DNA from 3 places in the Lacisediminihabitans sp. genome. Region 1 is predicted to be linked to each of the others. Evidence: predicted binding sites of a transcription regulator. Region 1 holds the regulator's gene; each other region holds the start of a gene.
The links. The regulator HspR, encoded in region 1, represses chaperone genes until heat shock. The targets are predictions, from matches to a motif close to AAGTTGAGTCNNNNNGACTCAACTT.

Region 2: ACHZD8_RS12520 (Hsp20/alpha crystallin family protein) is a predicted target of HspR. The motif match lies at 1,961-1,985, and genes of this name have one in related genera.
Region 3: ACHZD8_RS09275 (Hsp20/alpha crystallin family protein) is a predicted target of HspR. The motif match lies at 1,481-1,505, and genes of this name have one in related genera.

Annotation. Positions count from the first base shown of each region.
Region 1 is NZ_JAYSJZ010000080.1:21,479-24,747, forward strand. Features, by position in the region: gene ACHZD8_RS12635 (class I SAM-dependent methyltransferase) at 1-971, opposite strand, end outside; gene ACHZD8_RS12640 (hypothetical protein) at 964-1,605, opposite strand; gene ACHZD8_RS12645 (heat shock protein transcriptional repressor HspR) at 1,655-2,071, opposite strand; gene ACHZD8_RS12650 (DnaJ C-terminal domain-containing protein) at 2,074-3,072, opposite strand; gene ACHZD8_RS12655 (nucleotide exchange factor GrpE) at 3,173-3,269, opposite strand, start outside.
Region 2 is NZ_JAYSJZ010000079.1:37,227-40,495, reverse strand. Features, by position in the region: gene ACHZD8_RS12535 (glucodextranase DOMON-like domain-containing protein) at 1-20, shown strand, start outside; gene ACHZD8_RS12530 (histidine phosphatase family protein) at 47-964, shown strand; gene ACHZD8_RS12525 (heme-binding protein) at 1,138-1,431, shown strand; gene ACHZD8_RS12520 (Hsp20/alpha crystallin family protein) at 1,520-1,936, opposite strand; gene ACHZD8_RS12515 (cation:proton antiporter regulatory subunit) at 2,111-2,599, shown strand; gene ACHZD8_RS12510 (cation:proton antiporter) at 2,616-3,269, shown strand, end outside.
Region 3 is NZ_JAYSJZ010000064.1:65,050-68,318, forward strand. Features, by position in the region: gene ACHZD8_RS09265 (alpha/beta fold hydrolase) at 1-553, opposite strand, end outside; gene ACHZD8_RS09270 (hypothetical protein) at 690-986, opposite strand; gene ACHZD8_RS09275 (Hsp20/alpha crystallin family protein) at 1,027-1,458, opposite strand; gene ACHZD8_RS09280 (LacI family DNA-binding transcriptional regulator) at 1,630-2,643, opposite strand; gene ACHZD8_RS09285 (Gfo/Idh/MocA family protein) at 2,693-3,269, opposite strand, start outside.

The DNA of each region.
Region 1 (3,269 bases):
AGGCGGTCGGCGAGACCGGTGTGCACGGTCGCCCCCACGTGGAAGGGAGGGTTCAGCACGATCAGGTCGGCGCTCGAGTCCGGTTGGGACTTCAGCCCGTCGTCGCGCACCACCGAGACCCGGTCGGCGAGACCGTTGGCCTCCACGGTGGCGAGCGAGGATGCCACCGCCGCCGCGGACTGGTCGGTGGCGATCACCGAGATGTCCGGGCGTGATCGCGCGAGCGAGACCGCGAGAATGCCCGTGCCGCTGCCGAGATCGATGGCCGTGGCTGCCGCGGGAAGCGCGTCGTCGAGCACCGAGAGCAGCAGCCGGGTGCCGAGGTCGAGCTTCGCCCCGGCGAAGACCGCGCCGTGCGCGCACACCCAGAGCCCGAGCTCCTGGTTGTATTCGCGCACGGGGAAGTTGGATTCGGCGCTGAGCGGCTCGCGGGCGATCAACACCCGGGACTTCTGCCGCGCGAGCGAGACATCCAGTCGGCCGAAGTGCTTCGTGAGCACCGCGTTCATGGTCAGGGACAGGTGCTTGATGCGTCCCCCGGCGAAGACCACAACGGACGGGTCTGCCCAGCGGGCGATCTCGCTCGCGATCTCGTCGAGCTCGGCGAGCGAGCGCGGCACCTGCAGCAGCACGACGGCCGCACCGGAGAGCAGGGACTCGCCGAGCGGCAGGCTGGTCAGCTCGGTCGTGACCCCCCGGGCGTTCGCGGCGAGCGCCGCCTCCCCCACGAGGGCGTCCTGGAACACCCGCACGCCCGTGGCTCCGAGGTTCGCCGCGGCACCGATCGCGAGGGCCCCGTAGTGGTCGTTGATCACGACGACGGTGCCGGGTGCGGCGGCGGCGATCGCGTCGGACGCCTCATCGAGGATGAGCCGGTCGCTCGCGTCCACCGCGAACAGGTTGGGCGCCTCCACGTCTGGCCAGCGGCGCAGCCGGGCCAGATCGAACTGCGGAGCGTCGTTGTCAGGCATTGGTAGCGACCGGGGTGCTGGATGCGACGGGGGCCGCCGGGCGCATGGCGTACGCCATCCACCACCAGCTGAGCCAGCCGATCGCGGCGTTGGAGGCGAGGCTGATGACCGCCGAGACGACGACGAAGGCGAGTACGCCCTGGCCCCAGGACGGCGAACCCCACGACGACCCGACCACCACGAGGCGGGTGAAGAAACCCAGGATGTCCGAGACGAACCACGAGGCCACGACGGCGATTCCCGCCCCGGCCCAGGTGACCGCCCACGGTCGGCGCACGTGGTGCGCGGCGAGCACGCGCGCGCTCACGACGACGGCGGCGATCATCAGCACGACGCCGACCACCACGACCAGCACGAGCGGCAGGATCCACGGGGCGGGGTCGAGCCCGGAGACGAACCGGTCGAATCCGGCGTTCGAGGTGTCGGACGAGGCGCTGGCCCAGCGCACGATCAGGGAAAGGAACGCCACGAGCAGCGCGAGGGCGATGGGCAGGGCGACCATCGCGTAGCCGAGGCCGAGCAGCACGAATCCGATAGCCCCGGCGATCACCGTTCCCCGTCTGGCTTCCGCGGTGAGCGGGGGGCGGATGGCACGCGGCGCGTAGGCGGCCTGGTACGGAGACGAGTCGGACATGGTGCGGATTCCTTCGTTCGGCTGGTCGTGCGGGGGGAACGGGGGCGAATCAGTCATGGCCGAGTGGCCGCCACACCACCACCTGGGTGTTTCGACGGGCGCGCGTTCCCGCCTTGATCGACACGACATCCCCCGACTCGCCGGCGGCGAACACCCGCTGCCCCGGGCGCGAGATCATCTCGTCGGCGAGGGCGTGCTCGAGCTCACGAACACGACGGCTGAGGGCGGCGACCTGGTTTTCGAGTTGAAGCACGCGCCGGATGCCCTCGAGGCTCACTCCCTCGGCGCCGAGTCTCGCGATCTCGCGCAGCTGGTCGATGTCGCGCATGGAATACCGCCGGGACTGCCCAGACGTGCGCTGCGGGATCACCAATTCGAGCCGATCGTACTGGCGCAGCGTCTGCGGGTGCATCCCCGCGAGCTCCGCGGCGATCGCGATCGCGAACACCGGGTCCGTCGACTCCACGGTCAGCCCCTCCTCGCCTTGTCGATGAGCTCGGCGCGCGGGTTCTCCGCCGGCTGAAGCGCGGCGAAATTCTCGAGCGCCTCGCGCGCCTCGGCGGTGAGGTGGGCCGGAACGGCCACCTGCACCGTGGCGAGCAGGTCGCCGACGCCCTTCGTGGAGGTGACTCCACGGCCCTTCACGCGCAGCACGCGGCCACTCGGGGTACCGGGGGCGACCCGCAGCTTCACGGGTTCCGCGCCGAGAGTGGGAACCTCGATCGTCGCGCCGAGCGTCGCCTCGGTGAAGGTGACCGGCACATCCACCCGCAGGTTGAGTCCGTCGCGCTCGAACACCGGATGCCGCCGCACGGTGATCGTGAGAACGAGGTCGCCAGGGGCGCCGCCGTCGTGGCTCGATTCACCCTTGCCCTTGAGACGGATCTTCTGGCCGTCGCTCACGCCGGCCGGGATCTTGACGCTGATCGGCTTGCCCTCCGCCGGCTGCAGCTTCACCGTGTCGCCGTTGATGGCCGTGACGAAGTCGAGGGTGGTGCTCGCGGCGAGGTCCCGACCCTTGGTCGGCCCGGCCGCCCCGCGGAAGCCGCCGCTCGACTGGCCGAATGTGCCGCCGCCGAACAGGCCGCCGAAGATGTCGTCGAAGCCGCCGGCTCCGGCGCCGCTCGGCGTGTACGCGCCTCGCTGCGCGCCCTGCCCGAACATGCCGCCGAACACGTCCTCGAAGCCGCCGGCCTGGCCGGACCCTCCGGACGTGAAGCGCGGCCGCCCGGGGCCCATCGCGCGCATCTGGTCGTACTCCTTGCGCTGCTCCGGGTCGCCGAGCACCGAGTGCGCCTCGCTGATCTCCTTGAACTTCGCCTCGGCCGCAGCATCCCCCGGGTTCGAGTCCGGGTGGTACTTGCGGGCGAGCTTGCGGTACGTCTTCTTGAGATCGGCCGCCGAGACGTCCTTGGACACGCCGAGCACGGCGTAGAAGTCCTTATCGAACCAGTCCTGGCTGGCCATGGGCGCCTCCCTGCTGAAACTTGCTGTGATCGATTGTCACAGAGACTGACCTTCCCGGGCGCTCACGGGGCGGCGGGTATCCCCGCCGCCCCGTTTCACGCTATTCCGCCGGAACGGAGACGGCGACCTTCGCCGGACGCAGCAACCGCTCGCCCAGCTTGTAGCCGGGGGCGATCACGTCGGCGACGGTGTTGACC
Region 2 (3,269 bases), on a different contig from region 1:
AGGCGCTCGTGATTCCCTAGCCGGAGAAGCCTAAACTGGGGCGCACATGCGACTCCTCCTGATCCGTCACGGCCAGACCCCGGCCAATGTGCTCGGGCAGCTCGACACCGCGAGCCCCGGGCCCGGGCTCACCGACCTCGGCGCGCGCCAGGCGGCGGTGATCCCGGATGCGATGCGCTTCGAGTCGATCGATGCCATCTTCGCGTCGACACTGGTTCGCACCCAGCTCACCGCAGAGCCGCTCTCGCTCGACCGTGGACTGGAGGTGCGCGTGGGACGCGGCCTGCACGAGATCGAGGCCGGGGCGCTCGAGGGGCGAAGCGATCGGGACTCCGTTCGGGCCTACCTGGACACGATCTTCGCGTGGGGCACCGGCGACCTGGACGTGACGATGCCGGGCGCGGCGGACGGGCATTCCTTCTTCCGCCGCTTCGACGCTGACATCGAGATCGCGGCCGCGGAGTCCGACACGGCCGCGGTGTTCAGCCACGGGGCGGCGATCAGGGTGTGGACGGCGGCTCGGGCACAGAACGTGCCGCCCAGCTTCGCGGGCACGAACGAGCTCGGCAACACCGGGGTGGTCGAGCTGATCGGTTCGCCACAGGACGGCTGGACGCTCGTTTCTGGGCCGGGCTGCCGGTGGGCGGGGCGAGGCTCGCTGACGAATCCGCCCAGGATCCGACCGGCGGGCCGGTCTCGAACGCCTAGGTGTACTGCCTGGCACGCCTTGTGCAGGACGCTGCCGCCGTCCACGGGCACACACCGCGCGGACTCCCGTTGTGCAGGACGGGTTGTTCAGGACCGTTCCGGCGTCCAGGGGTGCCCACCCCACAGACTCCCGTTGTGCAGGACGGGTTGTGCAGGACGGCGCGAGCGGAGAGCGAGGACCATTTGTTCAGAACCGACGGGAGCGTCCTGCAGACCGGGACCGTCCGGGTCGCCACACCCCTGTGTGTCCCGCTAAAACTGTGTTGCCCGGGCCGTCTTGCCCAAGCCGTCCTGCACAAGCTGTCCTGCACAACTGGAGTCTGCCGGGCAAGGGCCCACACCGCCGAGGCCTGTAGCGGTGTTTGCAGTCACAGCAGCGTCAGCGTGGGACACGAGGACCTCGCTCACGTTCACAGACCGAACCGAGTCGTGACACCCAATGCTGCCTGGGCAGCAGGCCCAGGCGGCAGTCGCCGCGGCGTCTCCATCAAGAAGGCGCGCACTGCGCGGCTCTTCGACATGGAGAGCGGCGCCATCGGCGAACTCTCCCAGCCCGGTGGGCCGCTGTACAACATCGAGGTCTCGAACGGCGGCCTCATCACGTTCCCGGGCGGGGTGCCCCTCATTCAGGGCGGTGTCGTGATCGGCGCGCTCGGCGTGAGCGGAAGTCTCGTCGAGAACGACCGCCGGGTCGCCCTGGCGGGTGCCGCCACGATCTCGTGATCGCACAACCCGGGTGAGACCTGCACGACGAGGAATGGCCCGGAGCGTGTGCTCCGGGCCATTCCCGTGTCGATCGTGGTGCCTTCGGCTAGGCGGCCGGGACCTCGGCGGCCTCCGTCGGGGCCACCGAGCCATTGCTGATCTCGATCTTGCGAGCGCGCGCCTTCTCGCTCACCGGAAGGGTCAGGTTGAGAACTCCGTTGTCGTACCGGGCCGCGATCTTCTCGGTGTCGATGTTGCGGCCGAGCGTGAGCTGACGCAGGAACGAGCCGGCCTGGCGCTCGCGCGACAGCCAGGTGACGTTGTCGCCGGCGGGGGCGGTGCGCTCGGCCCGGATGCTGAGCAGCTGACCGTCGACGTCGATGTCCACCGTGGTCGGGTCGATCCCGGGCAGGTCGGCCGTCACGATGTAGTTGTCGCCGTCGCGGTAGAGATCCAGCGGGATCGAGCGGGTGGCGGTGCGGGCGGTGTAAAGGGGGCGGTTGGGGTAGAGAATCGCAGTCACAGTCAAACTCCTTGTGAGTCCTTAAACTTGAGTCGGTGTGACTCAACTAGGTCCGAATTAGCACTCGGACATCGAGAGTGCCAGCCGAATCGACCCTTCGGATTCCGCCCTCAGCGATACGCCGCCGTCCCGGACTCGCGGACCGGCTGTGGAGCGCCCTGTTAGGGTTGCCGCGTGAGTGTACGAGTCGAGAAGGTCGATCTGCCGGGCATCGGCACGCGTCATGACGTGATCACCAAGAAGGGCAGACGCATCGGCGTCGTCTCCCATCGGTCGGGTGAGCGGGAGCTCGCGCTGTTCGGTGTCGACGACCCGGACGAGGCCATCGACTCCATCGCGCTCACCGACGACGAGGCGGCCGCCCTCGCCGACGTGCTCGGCGCCTCGCTCATGCTGGGCCAGCTCGCCGGCATCCGGGAGCAGGCCGCCGGCCTCTTCACCGAACAGCTGCTCATCTCGGCCGGATCCCCCTACGCGGGAGAGGTGCTCGGTGCCACCAGGGCTCGCACCAGAACGCACACCTCGATCGTCGCCATCGTGCGCGGCGCGGACGTGATCCCCTCCCCCACCCCCGATTCAGCCCTGCAGGCCGGCGACACCATCATCGCCGTGGGCACCAGGCCGGGCCTCGACGCGCTCGCCCGCGTGCTCACCGACGGCTGAAAGGCACCCATCACCCATGCATGACGCCGCCCTGCTCCTCATCGAAGTCGGGGCCGTACTGCTGGGACTGAGCCTGCTTTCCCGGCTCGCCGACAAGATCGGCATCTCCGCGATTCCGCTCTACCTCATCGCGGGGCTCGCCTTCGGGGTCGGCGGCTTCGCACCGCTCGACGCCGGCAACGAGTTCTTCCGCTTCGGCAGCGAGCTCGGCGTGATCCTGTTGCTGGCGATGCTCGGCCTCGAGTACTCGCCGACCGAGCTGATCACGAGCCTCAAACGGTCGAGGCTCGCGGGCATCCTGGATGCCGTGCTCAACGCCCTGCCCGGCGCGGCCTGCGCGCTCATCCTGGGCTGGGGTCCGATCGCCGCGGTCGCGCTGGCCGGCATCACCTGGGTGTCGTCCTCCGGCGTGATCGCCAAGGTTCTGCGCGACCTGCGCCGGCTCGGCAACCGGGAGACCCCAACCATCCTCTCCATCCTCGTGATCGAGGACCTCGCGATGGCGTTCTACCTGCCCGTGCTCTCGGCGCTCGTGATCGGCGCCGGATTCCTCGCCGGTGCGACCGCCCTCGTGGTGGCCGTGCTCGTGGTGGTGGTGATTCTCTACGTGGCGCTTCGCCACGGCAAGATCATCTCGCGGCTGTTCGCCGCCCACCATCCCGAGTCACTG
Region 3 (3,269 bases), on a different contig from region 1:
CGGCCACCGTCATCGCGTTGCGCTCCACCCAGTTTCTGCCGAGCAGGGACATCAGCTCGGCGGCGGCCCGCTGCGGCCGGCCCGCCCGAAGCAGGGCGCCCGTGCGCTGCTGGGCGAGACGACCGCTCGGGCCGAGGCGGTAGGCGGATGACACCACCACCAGACGATTGACCACCTCAGGATGGTCGGCGGCCAGCTGCAGCGCGATGCTCCCGCCCGTCGAGACACCGATCACGTCGACGGCAGAGCCGAATCGATGCCGAAGGGCGTCCGCGTACTCCGCGGCCACCGCGGCGATGTCGGAATCCGGCGGCAGCCCGGGGCGATGGCCGATCCACCACACCTCGTGATGGCGCGCCAGCAGGGCGATCTGGCCGCCCTGGATCCGCCGACCCAGGGCGTTGGCCGGGCGATTGCCGCCGGCGATACCGGGGAGGTACACGAGGGGGCTGCCCGACCCGGCACGGAGGTACGGCATCCCGTTGCGAAGCGCGCCCCGGTCGGGCTGCCCCGACCGGGTCGCGTCCGACGGTCTCTCCTGCGGTCTCTTCATTACAGGCTCCTCGCCTCGGTGGCCGAGGCAACGCCGCATCGGAAAGTCGGAAAACACCATCGTGCAACCGGAGCCTCTGAGCTGGCTATGAATCTGAGCTGGCTATGAATCTGAGCCGGCCATGGATCCGAGCCCGCTAGGAATCGGCCGAGACCGGTGCCCGAGGCCAGCGCCCGAGACCAGACGTCGGCGGCGATCTCTCCCAGGCCCAACAGTCGCCCCCGGAGCCGGCACCCGCCGCTCCTGGCGAGCGGTAGGGCCCCGCGGTCGAATTCCGCAGCGGAGGGAGCGCGAGCATGCCGGTGCTCACTACTGAGGGTCGGATCGTGCTCACGAGTTCGAAGAACACCAGATCGACCAGGTCCTGGTCGTCCAGCCAGGCCAGGACCCGCTCCTCATCCACCGGCGGCGACGCGAAGTTCGCGATGGTCATGTCGCCACACCTCCCCTCACTGATGCTTCGGCTGGCCGGTTCAGGACGAGATCGTCATCTGCTCCTGCGCGTTCGCCCGGGAGCCGACCTCGATCTTCCTCGGCTTCGCCTTCTCGCTGACCGGGATCACCACGCTGAGCACGCCATTGTCGTAGTGGGCGCTGATCCGCTCGACATCGACGCCGTCCCCCAGGGTGAACTGCCGCCAGTACGATCCGTACGGCCGTTCCCTGGCGAGGAACTTCGCGCCGTCCGATGTCGGTTCGGTGCGCTGCGCTCGAATGGTGAGCAGCTGGCCGTCGACGTCGACATCGACGGACCCCGGGTCGACTCCCGGCAGGTCGGCGTTGAGGATGTACTGCCCGCCGTCCTGGTAGAGGTCTACGGGCATGAGCCGCTGCCCTCGGTTCGACTGCAGCAGAGCCGAGGCGAGGCGATCCAGTTCGTTGAAAGGATCAAAAGACATAGCCATGATGAGGATTCCCCTTTCTAGAAACGTGAGTCCGAGTGACTCAACCCACTAATTTTCTAACATCAGAGGGAAGCCGGTCTCAAGGCCGACAAGCTCAAAAAATGCTGAAAAATCGGGGCAGTGGCTTCTCGGGGCCGGAGGCCGTACCGCGGTGAGCGGCCCGCGCCGGGGCTAGCCGCCGGCGCGCGGGGCCGCCGTCGATCGGCGTACGACGAGTTGTGGCGCCGGCGACGCGAGCACCGTATGTGTCACCCCGGAGTCACTGTCCGCGAGGGCGGTGACGGCCGCGGCGCCCAGGTCGCTCAGCGGCATTTTCACCGTGGTGATGGGCGGCCAGGTGGCATCCGCGTACCAGACGTCGTGCATCGCCACGATCGAGATGTCCCCCGGCACTCGCAGGTCTCGGTCGTGGATCTCGGCGAGCACCCCGAGGGCCGCGTTGAGGTTGGCGACCACGAGGGCGGTCGGCAGCGTGGGGCTCTCGAGAAGCCGAACCGCGGCGGCGCGTCCGTCGGTGCCCGCGTAGCCGAGCCGCGTCATCCACGCCTCCTCCGTCGGCAGCCCCGCGTCGGCCATGGCCACACGGAAGGCCGCCTCGCGACGGGCGCCGGTCGCGCTGCCGGCCAGACCCCCGACCAGGCCGATTCGCGTGTGGCCGAGGTGCCGCAGGTGTTCCACCGCCAGGCGGATTCCGGCCGCGTCATCGAGCACGATGGTGCTGAGGGGCCCGTCGTCCACCGAGTTGATCACCACAATCGGGGTGTCCTGCACGACGAGCGAGTCCAGATCGGCCGGCGGCGTGCCATCGGGCAGTTGCAGGATCACCCCATCGATGCGGCCCTCCCCCACCAGCCGGCGCAGCCAGTCCCTGTCGTCCTGCAGGCGTTCGGCCCGGGCGAGCACGATCGCGAGGCCTCGGGGAGCCGCCTCGTGCTCCGCCCCTCTCGCGAGCTCGGCGAACACGGCGCTGGTGACATCCGGCACCACGAGGGCGATGGTGCTCGTTCGGGAGGTGCGCAGGGAGCGGGCGGCGTGGTTCGGCACGTAGTCCAGCTGCTGCGCCGCGTCCATCACCCGTTGCCGCGTGCCCGCCGAGACCCGCAGCGTCGTATCGCCCGAGAGCACCCGCGACACCGCCGCCGGGGAGACCCCGGCGAGCGCGGCGACATCGCTGAGCTTGACCATGACCCCGCCTGTCTACTACGAATGCCGCCCGAGCGCGAAATCGCGCCCCTCAGCGGTCGAAGTGCACGACCTCGTTGGCGCCCATCGACCGGTAGAGGGCGTCCACGAGTTCGATCGTCTTCACGTTGTCGCTCACCGCACTGCGCGGAGTCGAGCCGGTCGCGATCGCTTCGAGCACCGACCCCATCGACCCGATGAAGGCGTGCGGAAACCAGCGCTGGGTCACCGGGTACGGCACCCACCCGTCGGTCGGCACGACGGTGCTGGTCACCTCGAGGGTGTCCGGACGTCCGTTCGGGTAGTCGTACATGAGCCCGAGAGTCCCGCGGATGGCGCCCCCGGTTCCCTCGATTCGAAACTCCGCCGAGTTGTCGCCGCCGAGGTTCATGTGGTTGGCCGAGACCAGAGCGGAGCTCCCCTCCGGGAAGGTGTAACTGCTCGCCGTGCGGGTCTCGCCGACCGGATACTGGCCGGGCGTGCGGCCGGCCACGGCGTAGACCGACGACGGCTCGCCCATGAACCAGCGCACCGCGTCGTGGTAGTGGATCGAGTGCACCATGATCTCGAGGCGCTCCATCTCCTTCGCCCACTCCCACTGCGCCCAGTCGGTGAAGACGTTCACGGTG